Regions from separate parts of the Paenibacillus sp. SAF-068 genome, predicted to be linked through region 2. Evidence: riboswitches for the same ligand, from Rfam matches in the RefSeq annotation. Region 2 holds a riboswitch; the other holds the start of a gene.

Region 1 (9,344 bases), on a different contig from region 2:
GGTGGATTCCACAGAGCAGGCAGTCAAGGAATGGAGGGCACTTCAGATCAGCGAACAATGGCAACGTTTGGCAGCGGTGAGACATGAGCATGTGTATGAGGTGGGAACCGAAAAATTATTCGAGTATTCAGCTTGGTCGCATGATCGGGCACTTTCTTACTTTATGCGGTTATTTGGCTGACCAAAGTCCAGTTCAATCCGTTTAAATATCCATGTTTGGACGGAGCATTGAATGATATGATAATCATTGAGAAAGAAAATCATTATCAATTCAAGGAGGTGACTGTTCCATTTCTGGAAAGCCGCCTTGGAATCTGGAGCAATTATACGAAGTACCTGAACGATTCCAACTCTCCGAAGATCTACATACCGGAGTTAATTCCTTATTCTATGAGGGTGTTTCATACAAAGGACGTGCTACTCGCATATTTGCCTACTATGGAATCCCGGACTCAATCTCTCCGGACGAGGAAGTGCCAGCTCTTATATTGGTCCATGGTGGAGCTGGCACAGCATATAAGAGCTGGGTGAAAGAATGGATGGCAAGGGGGTATGCTGCGATTGCCATGGATCTGGAAGGACATGTTCCATACGGGGATGAGGAACACACAGAACGAATGGAATGGCCTTCACATCCATGGAGCGGACCAGTGAAGCAAGGTGTATTTGCCGATTACGAGCAGCCTGTAGAGGACCAATGGATGTATCATGCGGTAGCTGCCGTAATAAAGGCCCATTCACTTCTCGGCTCCTTCAAAGGGGTGGATAAACATCGAGTAGGCATAACCGGAATTTCCTGGGGAGGGATCATCACAAGTTTGGTAGCAGGACTGGATACTAGGCTTTCTTTTGCCATGCCTGTTTATGGATGTGGGTATTTATATGAACCAGGTTCCTATTATGGAATGGGCTTTGCTTCTATGCCGGAGGTAGATGCTGAACGTATTCGTTTATTATGGGATCCCTCTACTTACCTCTCCGGGAGTCGACTACCGATGTTGTGGCTTAACGGGAGTAATGATACACATTTTCCGCTATCCATTTTCAACAAGTCCTATGAAGAGCATCTCAACTGTTACCCGATTAACAGACATAGCAGATTAAGTCTTCATCCGGGTCTTGGGCATTCATACAAGGATGCATGGACATGCAGTGAGGTCTATGCATTTGCTGATAGTATCGCTAAGGGGGGACCGGCACTTACTGAGATACGTGGAGAACAGTTCGAGGGTGATTGGTTCAGCGTACATTATGCCTCATCCGTTCCGATTCTGGAAGCTACGTTGTATTGGTGTAAGGACGATAGGGATTGGAGGATTACCAAATGGGAGACGATCCCCGCATCGTTGGATGCAATAAACAACAAAGCAATGATACGTCTTCCAAAGCATGCTGTTTCGTTCTTTGTGAATATGAGAAATGAAAAGGGCTGGATTACGAGTACACGCGTCATGAAAATAAGAAAAGAATAACCAATGAATAAGGGGATTTGTATAAAATGAAACGACGGAATCAACGCAATTTAACTATAACCGCAGTTTTGCTTGCAATGCTAGTTCTGATCGTGGCCTGTGGCAACGAAGTCAAACCAGGTGTGTCTGCCGAGGAACCAGCGCCACAGGAACAATCTGCATCTAATGATACTAATGATGCTACTTTTACATTTAAGGATACAACCGGAGAGCAGACGTTATCTCAAGAACCGGTGAATATCGCTTCAACAGTGACATATTTGACGGATCACCTGATCGCGCTTGGTATGACACCGAAAGCCACGGTGAAGTCACAAAACGAAGATTTCCCGTTATATTTGAAACCTTTCTTGAATAATGTGGAGATCATTGGTGAACAAGGTAAAGTTAGTGCCGAGAAATTGCTATCTCTTGGGCCAGATCTAATTATGACGGATACGAACAGCGAAGAGCAGTACGAGAGTTACGCCAAGATTGCTCCAACGGCGATGCTGGAGAATGGGTATGTAGCACCTGACTGGCAGACGGCATTTCGCGCAACTGCTGCTTCGTTTGGTCTGAACGATAAAGCTGAGGAAGTAATCACTGCCTATGAAAAAGAGAAAGCGGAGGCGATCCAGAACGTACACGCCAAAGCGGAAGGTAAGACACTTATGGTATTGCGTATCAGAAATGATGTTCGTTACTACGGAGATATGGATTATAGATGGCTTTACGACGATTTTGGCTTCTCCAGACCGGATGTTTTCCCGGAGACAAGTGCAGAAAGTCGGTATGAGGTGCTATCGAATGAAAAACTGCCAGAGATTAATCCGGATTACATCATCCTGATCAATGATAATGACGAAATCTATAATAATCTGGAGAGTCTTGGAATTTGGAAAAATATGAAGGCCGTGAAGAATAATCAGGTATTCCAGGTGGCGTCGGATTCATGGTTTGGTGGTTACGGACCTAATGCGGCGACTTCCATGCTGGATGACCTGACTCGTTTGTTCGGTCAATGATGCGCGAGGGGATACGTGAGGAACTGAGGGTCCACTTTAATCTTGTAGACAAACTGCATGGTGTGCCTGTTGCATCCTTATATGGCGATTCTATTCTGGACCCGGAGAAAATGAGCAGCTTCTTGTCCACCTACCAACAGTTAATCGAGGGGCATGACCAAACGGTCGCCGCAGCCTATTTCACCAGTTGGTTTGGAAGTGTAGCAGCTGCACTGCAATATATCGTCACGGTGTATGATGCAGCTCCCAATCTCTCGCTTGCCAATCTCAATGTACATTTGATGCAGGAAAAGGGATATACGCGAATTACTTTTCAACTTGAAAAACTGGAGGTTGACCTCGCTCCGAATGATTCGGAAGGAAGAAGCGTCTGGATTGAAGCAGAATTCAACCGTTTCTACAGTCGGACTGCACGTCCTTTAATAGAGTGTTTGTCCTACGTTTCGGGGTTGCATGTCAGCATGTTGTGGGGGCAGTTGCCAACGGCTTTGGAAAACTACAGGGAGAACATCTGTGAAGCATTTCAGCACGAAGAAGCTGTCATGCGCAAGTTAACTGCTGTTGAACATGTTATGCAAAATGTGCTGACTCCTAATGTGTTTGGGCTGGGAAAGAATCCGCTATGTGTCAGAACTCGCATGATTGATCATCCCCTGGAACCATCGAAGAGACTTGCGATCAAAAATGTATGTTGTCTTCAATACTTACGGCAAGGTCGATCCTATTGTTACACTTGTCCGCGTTTGGGGAAGAAGGAACGGGCTAATTGGAAGTCTTAGACTGAAAGAATACAGGACAGTGATAGGGGCCTAATCGGAGAAGAAAAAATAACAGCCGCGCTTCTGCGTGGCTGTTATTTTTTAAAACGGATAACTAATGTAAATGTTCCCTGTACTTCGTAATTATTTCACCCACCAGGCGGATACCGTACAGATACGAATGGTATGCTCAGGAAGGGATATTGTAGGAGCACTACGTATACAGGTTATTACTTGGTTTAACTGCAAGCGCAGTTCAGTACAGGTTTGCGGGCAGCAGTGGTCTCATCCAGACGAGTCACCGGTGTGCCATAAGGTGCGTTGAGTACCAATTCAGGTGTCTCTTCCGCTTCTTTGGCAATCCGTATCATCGTATCAATGAACCCATCCAGCGTTTCCTTGCTTTCAGTTTCCGTTGGCTCGATCATGATGCATTCCTCCACATTGAGCGGGAAGTATACCGTAGGCGGATGATATCCAAAATCAAGTAATCGTTTGGCAACATCCAGTGTACGCACACCATATTGCTTCAGTCCCCGACCCGACATGACAAATTCATGTTTGCATACACCTGGATACGGAATCTCATAGTAAGGTGCAAGACGGGCCATCATATAGTTGGCATTCAGTACCGCACACTCCGATACACGACGCAAACCTTCTGGTCCATAGGTGCGAATGTAGGCATATGCACGTACCAGGATACCGAAGTTTCCGTAGTAGGCTTTGACCCGACCAATCGATTGATCACCTTCACGATCAAATGCATACATACCATCTTCATTCTTGATCACCATTGGTTTAGGCAGGAACGGAATCAGACGGCTCTTCACGCCAACGGGTCCTGCACCTGGTCCACCACCGCCATGAGGCGTACTCATCGTTTTGTGCAAGTTCAGATGCACCACGTCAAAGCCCATATCACCCGGACGCGTAATGCCCATAATGGCATTGGAATTGGCTCCATCGTAATACAACAAGCCACCAGCCTGATGCACGATGGATGCAATCTCCTGAATATCTTTCTCGAACAGACCAAGTGTATTCGGGTTGGTTAGCATCAGTGCTGCCGTATCCGAACCAACAGCTGCTCGCAGTGCATCGAGATCCACCAATCCATCTGCGCGCGATGGAATCGTCACCGTTTCGAATCCTGCAACCGTTGCACTTGCAGGGTTGGTCCCGTGAGATGAATCGGGCACGATGACTTTGGTACGTTGTTCACCACGACCTTCGTGGTAGGCACGAATCATCATAAGTCCGGTCCATTCCCCATGGGCACCAGCGGCTGGTTGCAGGGTTACCGCATCCATACCTGTCAGCCCTGCAAGGTCGTTTTGCAATGTATATAACAGTTCAAGTGCACCTTGAATGCTGGATTCATGCTGATAAGGGTGGATTTTGGCGAAGCCATTGTAACGTGCAACATCCTCATTAATCTTCGGATTGTATTTCATCGTACAAGAACCCAGCGGATAGAATCCGTTATCTACGCCGAAGTTGCGACGGGACAGCGCAGTATAGTGTCTGATAACATCTACCTCAAATACTTCAGGCAGTGCCGCTGCTTCCGAACGGAGCATTTCCCGGGGAATCAACGTGTCAACAGCCTGACGAGGAACGTCACATTCCGGCAGGGAATAAGCGACGCGTCCAGGACTGCTGAGTTCAAAGATCAATGATTGTTCCGGAGCAGGAGATAAGGACTGTGCGCTGAATGTTGTAGCTGTCTCAGATTGAGCCGTAGTGGAGACAGAGGCGCCCATTTCGGATTGTCCTTGTACCGTTGTTGTCGTTGTCGTTGTCGTCGTTTCCTGAGTCACAGCGATCCCTCCAATGCTCGTGCGAATTCGTCGATCTCTTCCTTACTGCGTCGTTCGGTAACAGCAATCAGCATATGTCCGGCAAGCTCCGGATAATCACGTTCAAGCTCATAGCCACCGATAAAGCCCGCATCCAGCAGTTTCAATTGAAGGGCATCCACGTCGGTTCCTTCAGGCAGCTTAATCACAAATTCATTGAATGTTGGGGCATTAAACGTTAGGCTAACGCCGGGAATCGCAGTTAATGTATTCAGGGTGTAATGACTCTTTAGCAGATTCAGATCTGCGACATCAATCATGCCTTGTTTACCCATAATGGACATATAGACAGATGCGCTGAGCGCAAGCAAAGCCTGGTTGGAACATATATTGGATGTCGCCTTTTCGCGGCGAATGTGCTGTTCACGCGCTTGCAATGTCAGTACAAAACCGCGCTTGCCGTTGCGATCCGTAGTCTGGCCTACAATTCGACCAGGAATTCGGCGCATATGAGGCTGGGATACGGCGAAATATCCGCATGTCGGGCCGCCAAGTGAAGCGGCGATACCAAGGGGTTGCGCATCGCCAACAACGATGTCGGCACCCAGCTTGCCTGGGGCTTCCAGCAGACCCAGCGATAGCGGGTTGGCACTCACGACGAGCAGACCCTTGTGCGCATGCACGAGGTCAGCGGCTTGCTTTACATTTTCTACGGCACCAAAGAAGTTCGGACTCTGAATCATGACAGCAGCGGTATCATCCGATATGGCGGCTTGCAGGGCATCCCAGTCAGTGACTCCATCCTTATAGCCGATCTCGACAATCTCCAAACGGAGTCCATGCGCATAGGCCTGCAATACCTGACGGGCTTCCGGATGAACGGTACGGGATACGATCAGCTGTTTGCGACGAGTTGCCGCTGCGGCCAGATTGCCTGCTTCTGCAAAGGCAGTTGCGCCGTCATACATGCTGGCATTGGCTACAGCCATACCGGTTAATTCACAGATGTAAGACTGAAATTCGAAAATCGCCTGAAGTTCACCTTGGCTGATCTCAGGCTGATAAGGTGTGTAGGCAGTGTAGAACTCCGAACGTGAAATGACATGATTAATGACCGAAGGGACATGATGATCGTATATGCCTGCACCGAGGAAGCTGGCGTGTGTTTCAAAATTGGCATTGGCGCCAGCCTGTTTGGACATGTGACGTGTCAGTGCATATTCATCAAGTTTCGAGGATACGGGCAGCTCACCCTGATAACGAATCTCTTGGGGAATGTCCTGAAACAGTTCCTCCATCGTATCCACACCGATGGTTGCGAGCATGGCGCTCTGATCTTGCTCGGTCATGGGAATGTAACGGTGCTTGCTCATGCTTGATCAGCTCCTTGAGTAGGTGTCTTTGACGTACGTGTCCGTTTGTGAAAAGGGGTCTTTACGACCTCGGCTTTCAGTTTCTTACCGCGGATCTCAATCTCAAGCGGGGTCCCCAGCGCAGCATAACGGCTGTCGATGAGGGCAAGCCCCAGATTACGCTTCAATGTAGGGGATTGCGTACCTGTCGTCACTTCGCCAATCTGAACGCCTTCAGCGTAAATCGGATAGTGGGGGCGGGGAATGCCACGCTCCAGCACTTCGATGCCGACCAGTTTGCGGGCGGGACCGTCATTTTTTTGCTGTAACAAAGCTTCGTGTCCGATAAAGGGTCCAGCATTCAGCTTCACAAACATGCCAACACCAGCTTCAAGCGGAGAGATGGTTGCCGACAATTCCTGTCCATATAGAGGAAGCTTCGCTTCAAAGCGCAGTGTATCCCGGGCACCAAGTCCGGTTGGCACCAGCCCATGACCTTCACCGGCTTTCATTAATCCATTCCACACTACAGCAGCCTGATCTGCTGGAACATATAGTTCAAAGCCGTCTTCACCGGTATAACCCGTACGGGACAACAGCAACTTTACACCACATACTTCGGCATTCTGCACAAAACGAAACGGTTCAATGGAGCTTACATCTGTATCTGTAACTTTTCCGATAATATCTACAGCCAGTGGACCTTGCAGGGCGAGGAGCGCTGTCTGCTCCGAATCGTTGGTCATGCTTACGCCAGGGATCAGGTGCTCTTGCAGCCATGCCCAATCCTTGTCGATGTTGGAGGCGTTAACGACGAGCATATAATGCTGATCTTCCAACTTATACACGAGCAGATCGTCAACCACACCGCCATCTGGATAACACATCAGGGTATATTGGGCTTGACCCGGAACCAGCGTGGTCACATCATTGGTCATCATTTGTTGCAAAAATGTTTCAGCCTGCTCACCCTGTACCGTGAATTCGCCCATATGGGATACATCGAACAGTCCGGCACGCTCACGCACCGCTTCATGTTCTTTCTGGATTCCGCTGAATTGCACCGGAAGCTCCCAGCCTCCAAAATCAATGCACCGTACGCCTTCATATTGCTGATATAGTGAAAAGAGTGGTGTTCTTAGCAAATCGGACATCCAATCACCTCGTCATGGGCCGTCAAAAACGGCCGAATATACAATCGTGGATCAATGAACCAGGTTATTTTTTTAATTTTCAGCTAGAAGTCATTCGTAGATAAGTATGGTAAGGCAGCTATGGCAGCGCCGATTGGAATCCTGTTTTTCGTTTTTTGGGAAAAAGGAAAAGGACAGGCCAAAGAATCGGCATGCCAAGTAGCACGCTGCATTCTAAGGCTCTGTCCCTTGTACCTGAGAGTTACCCCGCCGCATTAGTAAAGCAGGTTTCCCCTTGGGTGATCATGACGCCCGCACAGGGCGAATAGATGCTCTCCAGAGTTGCGTCCCGTAAAAGTCCTTTTGCCTGAGAGATTCACCCCCGCTTATCGGTGGTTTACTCCTTCGGCGTTACCTCATGTACATCCCGAACCGGGTGGTATGGGTAATCTCTCCCTTTACATTCATCCGCGGGTATAACATAGTCCAATAAACACAATTACTCCTCTCATTAAAACGTGAATCCACTACCGATGTCAAGAACGATATCATAGATAATGATTAAAAACCGAATGTTTATTTTGAATTTTATTTTATCGTTCGTGTATTTAAAAAGGTTACGCTTACTATTCTAATATTCACCAGTATATGTAGAAAGAGTGTATTCAGGTTACGGTTTGAGGAGGCCAATATCAAATAAATTGTGAGGTATCTTGACATTTGATTCAAAAATATCATACGCTATGTTCTGGGAAAAAGGTTAAGGCCAAAGAACGCATGCACTCATTAATGAAAAGCGAGGCGGATATCGATGAGCGAATTGAAAAGTGATTTCCTGTACAGTGAAGAGCACGAATGGGTGCAAACCGTAGGGGAGGATACTGTACGTATTGGCATTACCGAGTTCGCGCAGCATCAGCTGGGTGACATTGTGTTTGTGGAATTGCCTGACCTTGAATCCAATGTAAAAGCAGAAGACAGCATTGGAACGATCGAATCGGTCAAAACGGTGTCGGACTTGTTCTCTCCCGTCACAGGTTCAATTATTGCAGTCAATGATTCATTGCAAGATTCACCTGAACTTGTGAACAGTTCTCCTTACGAGGAAGGCTGGATGATTGAGATTCGTGTTGAGGGAGATCTGACAGCAGCTTTATCTTCATTGATGAATGCAGAAGCGTATCGTAAACATACGGAAGAATAGGATCTACGAACTTGTACTTATTGACATATATTTTATAACAAAATAAAATGAGCTTTATATTGTTTTGACCTGTGTGAGCCTGATGCTTGCACAGGTTTTTTGTGCTTTCCAAGAATGATTTTGATTGAGAATTCAAGCAAATTGTGGATGTAAGTCCTCTGATTGGATCAAGCTATAGGGTAGGATATGATATTGGGAATGACAAATGTCATAGGCAATAAAATCCTTGTGTACCAATGGTTTCAGCGATTATGCATCAATAAAAGCGATTACATAACCTAATGTTGTCATCATTGTTCATGACGAAAGTACGCTTTCATTTCATTGAATAGAAGAGCATTCTCGCTTAGGATTACAGCAGGGGAGAAATGATACCCCTTTCATAAATCATAATCACTTGATCCAAGGAGGATAATACAATGAGTAATTTGGACCAATCGTCCAATTCCAAAGGTGGGCTACGGGTAGGTGTGCAGCGTTTTGGCCGATTCCTGAGCGGTATGGTCATGCCGAATATGGGTGCATTTATCGCCTGGGGATTAATTACGGCTATGTTTATTAAAACAGGCTGGTTCCCTAATGAGACGCTTGAACAGCTAGTCGATCCGATGATCAA
Region 2 (9,344 bases):
GACGGGTATTCAACCAGGGAGCCCACACGGCGCAGAATATCCATGCGTTCCTTGCGAATATCCTTGTCGAAGACCCGGATCACGCCTTTGGTTGGTTTGATTAAGCCGAGAAGCATGCGGATCGTTGTGGTTTTGCCGGCACCGTTGGGACCGAGGAAGCCATAGATATCTCCCTTTTTAATATGCAGATCAAGTTCACGGACCGCAGCACGGTCCCGGTATGTTTTCCATAAATTCGCCGTTTGAATAATGTTTTCACTCACTGTATGATCACCTCGGAACTATCGTAACCTTTCAAGGTTAAAGCCAAGGTAGTCTTCAGTTTAAGTTTAGTTTAAAAAAGCAATCTCAGCGGTTGGTTGTCTCCTTACTTCCCTTACCACTGTAGATGTAAGTCCGGACACCCGTATCGGAACTGTCCATCCGCTTGCGCAGCCCCATTTCACGAATCAACAGATCGACAATGGATAAACCCAGACCTGTGCCTTTGGTGTTGGAATCCTGTTGCATTCCCGGACCGCGATCCTGAATAACGATAGCCGTCTCACCCTGAATCTCCCGGGTGGAGATCCCAATATATTTCCCGCTGGCGGCATGACGGATCACGTTTTGGAACAGATTATCCAGAACACGGCGCATGCCCTGTTCATCCATATGCCAGATCAGCGGTTCCTCTGGCAGATCAATATCAATTTCGAATTGCTCTTTCTCCCAGACCGGATACCATGCTGCCGCTGTTTCCCTGACAATCCGCAGCATATCTTTCTCTTCCAGCTTCAGCGTATATTTACCACTCGTGAGCAAATTATAGGATAACATGTTGTCAATGAGCCCGCCGAGGTCCTCCATCTTCGCTTCCATGCGATGTAATGAACGGTCACCTTGCTCGCTCAGCGCTTCCTTGTGCAACGCATGCATATGTCCACGAATCACCGTTAGCGGGGTGCGCAGATCGTGGGAAAGCCCCGCAATCAGACGTTTGCGCAATTGTTCTTCCTCACGCTCACGCTGGCGACTGTCGGACAGTTGATGAATCATCAGATTAAAGGATTCCTCCAGCTGACCGATTTCATCGGACCGGCGGATATCAACCGGAAGCGGAATGCCTTCCTTGCCCGGGGTCATCATCGCTGTCTGTAGACGAATAAGCCGTTTGCGAATACGTGCGAAGAAGAGAATCGACATGATGATGAAAATCATGAAGATGATGGTCATGACAATGCCGAGATACAGGAGCTCCATCGGCCAGTTACTCTGTGTCATTTGCAGAAGTGACCGCGGCACTTCAATGATTATGAATCCCTGTCCCTTGTCCTTTTCACCTCCGCCGATGTATGAAACTACGGTTAACGGATCTCGAAAGGAAGCTTCTTTCATGAATTGCACCGTGTTGCTCGCATTCCATATGGCCGGAATTCGAGTCTCTGCCGTTTGCCCGGAATCCAGTGACCATCTCAGTGTCTTGTCTGTCCCGCCATCCAGCGATGTGGAATCCAAAAACGTTACGTCTTCACCACCGAGAATAAAAAGGGTCTCACCGCTCGCATTCACACGATACATGGAAGATTTGGGATACGAGACATGTAATTGCTCCAACCGGGCTTTAATCTCCTCTTCTGAAGCACCATTCAGATTCTCCGCTTCACGCGACCAGAGGTTACTGATTCGGGTAACATCACCGTACGGCGCCACTTGGTTCGTATTCGTGTTATTCACTACGACTATGTATATAACGGATATGATCGGAAGAACGACGGGTACGAATAATACGGCCGCCAGAATCAGGATGATATATCTGGACATTAAGGAACGCCCGAAGCGTAGCTTGCCTTGCCCGGTTTGCGTATGCTTAGGATCCATGCGCGGTTCTCCTTTCCGCTCTTCCTTCATCGTCTTCCATGCTCTGAACCGTCGGATCATGGCTTCTTCACACGATATCCCACACCGCGGACCGTCTGAATAACGACCGGATTGGCCGGATCAAGCTCCAGCTTTTCGCGCAGATGTCGGATATGTACCATCAAGGTCTTGTCCCCGTCCAAGTAGGGCTCATTCCAGACAGCTTCATAGATCTGTTCTTTGGTTCGAATCATGCCCATATGTCGTAGCAGGTAGGCAAAGATATGGAACTGTTTTCCCGATAAAATAATCTCATCCCCCGTCTTCTCATTGACGATCCGGTTGTCCTTCTCATAGATGGAGAGATGATCCAGCTTCAGGGCAGTGTCGGAGGATACCGCTGTTCCCGCCTTCCGTAGTTGGACCTCAATCCGGGCAGCCAGTTCATCGGGGTGAAAAGGTTTCGTCACATAGTCATCGGCAAAATCGAGACCGTGCAACTTGTCGTCAATGGACGTTCTGGCCGAGAGCATGACAATAGGCACGGCTGGATGTTCTTTTTTCAATCGCTGACCCACCGTAAATCCATCCAGTCCGGGCAGCATGACATCCAGAATAATGAGTGAACAACCAACAGCAGCCTCAGCTGCACCTTCACCACTGCCGAGCCATACCACCTCATAACCGCGCTCCTCCAGATCAGCTCTGACCCAAGTTGCAATTTCCGTATCATCTTCAATGTATAACAGTTTGGTTTTCATCCAAATATTCGTTTCCTTTCCGCCCCCATTGGGTTAATGATATATCTGAGCACCATCATAAAAACAGTCTATAGCCTATAACCTATGGATTCCAAGTCTTGTTAAAACCATGTTAGAGTCCTTTACGGTTACCACACATTCCAATTATAGCTTATCCATTAACGTGGGGAATGTTATATCAAATCAAATCTACCAAGTACATATCAGTTCTACACCTGACGGGAGGAATTTCATTATGCTATTGGAAGCCATCTATCATCAACCCAAACGGAACTGGGCCTATGCCTATGACCAAGATACCATCCGTCTGCGCCTGCGCGCCAAAAAGAATGATCTGACCGAGGTACATGCCCTGACCGGAGACAAATATGCATGGGATGCTACCAAAGCGCTGGTCCCTTTAACGAAATTCACCTCTGACTCCATGTTCGATTACTACGAAGGTGAAGTGAAACCTCCCTACCATCGGTTGAAGTACTCTTTTCTGCTCAAAAGTGGAGATGAACAGATCTGGATGACCGAGACGGACTTCCAGGAAGAAGAACCGGACGATCCGGGTCGTATGTTCCAGTTCCCTTATATCCATGCGGGAGCTGTATTCACACCCCCTGCATGGGTTAAGGATGCCGTCTTCTATCAGATTTTCCCTGAACGATTCGCGAACGGCAACCCTGATATTAGTCCGGAACAGGTGGAACCGTGGGGCGGCGAGCCAACACCTTTCAATTTCTTCGGCGGTGACCTTCAAGGCGTGATCGACCATCTGGATTATATCAGTGATCTTGGCATTAATGCGATCTACTTCACACCCATCTTCGAAGCCACCACCAACCACAAATACGATACTGAAGACTACCTGCGGGTAGATCGGCATTTTGGTGACGCAGATACCGTGAAACGACTGGTCGAGCTGTGCCATGCACGTGGAATTCGCGTACTGCTGGATGCTGTGTTCAACCATTCCGGGAAGACTTTTGCGCCGTTTGTAGATGTGCAGAAGAATGGAGAACAATCCAAATACAAAGACTGGTTCCATGTACATGAATTCCCGCTCGACGTGAAGGAGGGCATTCCTACGTATGAGACCTTTGGATTCGAAGCGCACATGCCAAAGCTGAATACGGAGAATGCCGAGGTTAAGGACTATCTGCTGAAGGTTGCCGAGTACTGGATCAAGGAAGTGGGTGCGGACGGATGGCGGCTGGATGTCGCAGACGAAGTGGATGATGCCTTTTGGCGGGATTTCCGCCGCGTAGTCAAGGCTGCCAATCCGGAAGCCTACATTCTGGGCGAAGTATGGAACGAGTCTTCCGCCTGGCTGCAAGGCGACCAGTTCGATGCGTCCATGAACTATCCGTTTACCGATGCCGTGAATGCTTTCTTTGTGAAAAATACAATGCACTCCGAACAGTTCGCGAACTCCATCGGACGACAGTTGTCCCGTTATCCGCTTCAAGCCAGCGAAGTAGCATTCAATCTGCTGGACAGCCACGATACCCCGCGGCTGCTCACGCTGTGTGAAGGCGACCAGCGCAAGATGAAGCTGGCTGCGTTATTCCAGTTCAGTTACATGGGTACGCCGTGCATCTATTACGGAGACGAGATTGGCATGGACGGCGAGCATGATCCGGGCTGCCGTAAATGCATGGAATGGGATGAAGCGAAGCAGGACCGTGAGCTGTTCGACTTTTATCAGAAACTGATCTCCCTGCGTCATGCTCATCCTGCCCTGCGTGCAGAAGGCACCGTTCGTTTCCTTCAGGCTCGTCCTGATGGCAGCCAACTGGTATTAGAGCGGCAGAATGAAGAGGAACGCATTCTGGTTCTGTTCAATCGCTCGGAGGAGACGGCTATTGTCGAGCTGGAAGCTGGTGACGAGGAATGGACCGAGCTGTTTGGCGGAAACCATCGTACCGCCAAGGAAGATGGCGTGCTTGCCATTGAATTGCCCGCGTATGGATATGCCGTACTGAGTACGCCTGTGAGCCAGGACTAGATTCATTAAACACATATACCTGAGGTCATATATAAGCGAGTCCATCTTCGCATCATTTGGCGATATTAAACAAGCGTCCTGCAGAACCCGGATTCGGGTTCGCGGACGCTTGTTTTTATATCGCGGTTATACATCAAAATGTCACGTTATATTTCGGTGGCCCCGGTTCAGATCAAACCCGAGGGTCGGTGTCCACTTGAGCATGGTCCGCCCCAATTCCAGTTGTCTCAGAATCCGTTGGCTTCGACTCCGTATCAGGCTCTGCACGCTTGGCCTTCGGTTTAGCCAGCTTTTGCATCATTTTACGACCGGTTGGTGTTTGGGCCAGTCCGCCCTGGGCCGTCTCCCGGTGGCGGCTCGGCATCGCACTGCCTACTTCCAGCATGACGTCGATAACTTCATCTGACGGAATGGCACTACGCACTCCGGCCAGGGCCATGTCGGCTGCAGCCAGCGCCGTAACTGCACCCAGTCCGTTACGGACGATGCACGGAATTTCGACGAGACCTGCGACCGGATCGCAGATGAGACCGAGTGTATTTTTTAACGCCAAGCCTACGGCATGAACGACCTGTTCCGGTGTGCCTCCACGCAGTTCAACCATGGCACCCGCAGCCATGCCAATCGCTGAACCCACTTCCGCCTGACAACCCCCTTCGGCCCCGGAGATAAATGAATTGTTCGCAATAACATAACCAACTGCGCCTGCACAGAACAACCCGTTCACCAAATGTTCGTCCGTCCAGCCAAATCGCTCCTGTGAGCTAATAAACACACCAGGGATAATGCCGCAGGAACCGGCTGTTGGTGTTGCTACAATGCGGCCCATGGAGGCATTCACTTCAGATACACACAGGGCGTATGCCATGGCAAGTGCGGAAGCATCCCCTGAGCAAGTCTCACCCTTGCGAATGTAATCGGCCATTTTTTTACCGTCTCCACCCGTTAATCCACTGCGTGATGTGGTATCTTCCGTTAACCCTTTACGTACCGCTTCCTTCATTACCTGATAATATTCAGACATCTGCTTCACAACATCCGCTTCCGGTGTATTGGTCTCCTGAACCTGCTCCTCAATCATCAGCTGAGCAATCGTTTTGGATTCCGCTGTGCAGATCGTATTCAGCTCGTGCAAATGTTTAAATCGCATTCGAATCAACCCCTCTCTTCAAATCGATAACACGAATGTCCAGCACATGGTCCAGCTCCTTTAGACGTTGGAGCATCTCAGGATTAGGCGCCCCATCCATTTCCATCGCGGTCAGCGCTTCGCCATCACGGGCTTTCCGATCCACCTGCATATACCCGATGTTAACCCCCGATGAACTAATTGTGGATGTTACTGACGCAAGTACCCCTGCCTTGTCTGCATGTCGCAGAACGAGTGTCGGAAACTCACCACTAATCTGAACACGAAAATCATTCATCGCATGCACCGATACACTTCCACCACCAATAGAAGCACCAATCAAGGAGCAGGCACGTTCTCCGTGCCACAATTCGATTTTGACGGTATTCGGATGAGGAGCAGGCAGACCACTTGTATAAAATTCAACATCCATGTCCGCTTCTTCTGCGTATTGCTCTGCATCCGGGATACGCGGATCGTCTGTAACATAATCCAGCAGACCACCGATCAGTGCCAGATCTGTTCCGTGCCCCTGATACGTATCAGCAAATGAACCGTAAAGCGTCAGCCGGGCACGTTCAGGCGTACAACCTAACCACTGACGAGCAATTCTTCCCAGCCTTGCTGCTCCAGCTGTATGTGAACTTGAAGGCCCCGTCATCGACGGGCCAATAATTGAAAAAACATCTTTAAATCGCACCTTGTAACCCTCCAATTGTATTCGTCATTTCCATCCAGGATCACATTCCATAATGTTCCTTAATTACTGAATGATGACATCAAAAAAGGACAGAAGAAGGCCTCAGGCCCTCTCTCTGTCCTCGATACCTGAGAGTTTCATGATCAGCAGCGTCCAAGGACGAGGTGAACGGCCTGCAATTACAGGCAAGATCACCAACCTGACTGATCATATACCCCTTGGGTGGCGCAGTTCGCGCACTCTCCAGAGTTGCGTCCAACGATGGTACATTTACCTGAGAGATTAACCACTGCGCCGGGTGCGCAGCAGCTTGCTCCTTCGGTGCCTGAACATTAGCCATTGTGCTCGGCTATCCCAGGTCTCTCCCGCTCGTTATCATCCGCTGTATGGAACCATTCTGAGCTTATGTCAGAACAGTAGTGGAAGTCGTTCATTTCTTCTCATTAAGATTAATCGACCGGAAGATCAGTGTCAACAAACTTAACGATTTCTTTGGGTGTATTTCCTTCATTTCGCATAGAATCGATGAAAACCAGAATATTTTGTCAACTTTCATCACATTATTACGTTAAAAATATCGTATATATACAGCTCACACTTCATTATCCTTCCATCGATGAGTGCTTACTGCTATTTTATGATATTGTCCATGAACTGTTCGGGTGTTCAGGCAACCCATGCACATCCGGATTACAATTTACAGTTCGTAGAAGATGCTCTTGTTCTGTACATAAGGTCTGCAATACTTGCTGCATAGCTTCGGCATACGATCTTTCATCCATTCGTGCCTCGACTCGTTCGCCATCTGAAAGGCATAATACCCCAGTGTAAAGATCAACATGAACCCTTCCATCAGCCGGATATCTCGCTCTGTTAGCGGTGCGGTTTGTTTCGTGTATCCAGATAAGAATATGTCACGTTCCTCCCGATTGAACATAAGCGCTGCCCCACCGGCATCGAACAGATAATAACCGTAACCGTGTAGACAAAAATCAATCATGGAAATCCCCTGACCCGTGATCAGCAGATTGTTGCGCGTAATATCCCCATGAATGATCCCCCATGTCTCCGCGTGCTGTGGGTACGTTGCTAGCTGCTTATTAATGTTCTCAAACGTCTCACGAAGCAGATCGAAGTCTTCCGTTGTAAAAATCCCCAATCGGACACCTTCCTCCAGCTGTCCTAGCATGATCAAGTTCTCATGGATATTGCCATAAGCCGGCCGTGCCTTTGTTCGATCTTTCTGTTGCTGTATACGCCCATGTTGATGCAGTGTCTGCAGTTGAACACCCAAGTCCATAATCTGCTCTGTTGTCAGCCGTTCTCCCTGCTGAATGTCCCTACCTTCAATCCACTCCAATACTGTACAGCAAATCTCTTTCCCTTCCTCACTTCTCCATACCGTGACCCAATCTCCCGATAGATTGCGTACCGGATGTTGTACGCGCAATGCTGTCGTTGCATTTAACTCATGAAGCAGGTTCATCTCTGCCTCCAGTGCAGGAGGGGTATGCTGAATGCCCGTCATACTTGCATATGCGGCTTGATGAATACGTAGCAGATACTTCTGCCCATTTGCTTCATCAACGACATGATACGTCAGATTCTCATTGTGGCGAATATAGGAAACGACAGGTTTCTCCATGTTATAGTTCTTAATGATCTGAGCTGCCATATGGTCGTAAGACCTCTGATCCGTAGTGATTATCAACATCTCCTTCGGAGTTATGTAAACGCTATCTTTGCACTGAATATCGTAGCATACTAGCTTTACACGCAGCAAACTCTTTCAGAATTAAATTAAAAAAGCACAACCCCCGAACAACCGTCCAGGCATTGCGCTTTCTTTTTTTCTCTATTTATCTCTTAATCTCTCTGTCTGTTGCTCTATGTGACACTCCATGATCCAATTAACCAAAACGGCCCATAATGTATTCTTGGGTCAGACGATTGTCCGGGTTCGTGAAAATATGTTCTGTATCCCCGTGCTCAATCATGCTTCCCAGATAGAAGTAAGCTGTATAATCCGAGATACGTGCTGCCTGCTGCATGTTATGGGTAACAATAACAATCCGCAGTTCCTTCTTGAGCTCGGTAATCAACTCTTCAACTTTACCGGTAGATACCGGGTCAAGTGCAGATGCAGGCTCATCGAGCAGCAGAATCTGCGGATCAACAGACAGGGCGCGGGCGATACATAAACGCTGCTGTTGTCCACCCGAGAGAGACAGAGCTGACTCGTTCAGTCTGTCTTTCACTTCGTCCCAGAGTGCTGCACGACGCAAGCTTTTTTCCACAATTTCATCCAGTGCCTTCTTACTCTTCGTACCACGGTAGCGGGGGCCAAACGCGATATTGTTGTAGATGGACTTATGAAAAGGATTCGGCTTCTGCCACACCATGCCAATCTTCTGGCGAAGCTTGATTACATCGGTTCCAGGCTCATTCAGATCGTTACCGTCCATCCAGATATGTCCCTCTGTACGGGAACCGGCAATCTCGTCGTTCATCCGGTTAAGTGACCGAAGGAACGTGGATTTACCGCAACCAGACGGTCCAATAAGAGCCGTTACGCTTGCTTCAGGAAACGTCAGGCTGATCTGTTTAACCGCCTGAAAATGTCCATAATATATGCTTAACTGTTCCGTACCAAAAGGTATGGCCATGTTGGTTCCTCCTTATTTCGAAGCTGTCATGCGGCGGAATACAACCCGACCGATCCAGCGTGCACTTAGATTGAACGCCAGCACGAGAATGACAAGCACGGCGGATGCCCCTGCTGCCACTTCTTTGGAATCTGGCCCAATGCCTTCACTATTCACTTTCCAGATATGAACAGCAAGTGTCTCTGCCGGACGGAAAGGATTAAGCGGTGATCTTGGACTCGTCGGATTCCAGTCTGTAAAGTCTAATGGCGGA

What was found. Region 2 has a riboswitch for glycine ahead of sdaAB (L-serine ammonia-lyase, iron-sulfur-dependent subunit beta). Riboswitches for the same ligand answer to the same signal wherever they lie in the genome.
Region 1: another riboswitch for glycine. It lies ahead of gcvT (glycine cleavage system aminomethyltransferase GcvT); the one in region 2 lies ahead of sdaAB (L-serine ammonia-lyase, iron-sulfur-dependent subunit beta).

Annotation. Positions count from the first base shown of each region.
Region 1 covers NZ_JBQCJX010000002.1:90,129-99,472, forward strand. Annotated here, with positions in the region: gene ACTHPG_RS14455 (helix-turn-helix domain-containing protein) at 1-181, shown strand, start outside; gene ACTHPG_RS14460 (alpha/beta hydrolase family protein) at 315-1,472, shown strand; gene ACTHPG_RS14465 (ABC transporter substrate-binding protein) at 1,499-2,479, shown strand; gene ACTHPG_RS14470 (hypothetical protein) at 2,476-3,258, shown strand; gene gcvPB (aminomethyl-transferring glycine dehydrogenase subunit GcvPB) at 3,477-5,060, opposite strand; gene gcvPA (aminomethyl-transferring glycine dehydrogenase subunit GcvPA) at 5,057-6,412, opposite strand; gene gcvT (glycine cleavage system aminomethyltransferase GcvT) at 6,409-7,545, opposite strand; glycine riboswitch at 7,765-7,866, opposite strand; glycine riboswitch at 7,870-7,992, opposite strand; gene gcvH (glycine cleavage system protein GcvH) at 8,336-8,728, shown strand; gene ACTHPG_RS14495 (PTS mannitol transporter subunit IICB) at 9,148-9,344, shown strand, end outside.
Region 2 covers NZ_JBQCJX010000005.1:142,355-151,698, forward strand. Annotated here, with positions in the region: gene ACTHPG_RS23380 (ABC transporter ATP-binding protein) at 1-263, opposite strand, end outside; gene ACTHPG_RS23385 (HAMP domain-containing sensor histidine kinase) at 349-1,860, opposite strand; gene ACTHPG_RS23390 (response regulator transcription factor) at 1,917-2,600, opposite strand; gene ACTHPG_RS23395 (alpha-glycosidase) at 2,836-4,596, shown strand; gene sdaAA (L-serine ammonia-lyase, iron-sulfur-dependent, subunit alpha) at 4,769-5,746, opposite strand; gene sdaAB (L-serine ammonia-lyase, iron-sulfur-dependent subunit beta) at 5,736-6,425, opposite strand; glycine riboswitch at 6,539-6,674, opposite strand; glycine riboswitch at 6,679-6,803, opposite strand; gene ACTHPG_RS23410 (phosphotransferase enzyme family protein) at 7,123-8,100, opposite strand; gene pstB (phosphate ABC transporter ATP-binding protein PstB) at 8,336-9,091, opposite strand; gene pstA (phosphate ABC transporter permease PstA) at 9,104-9,344, opposite strand, start outside.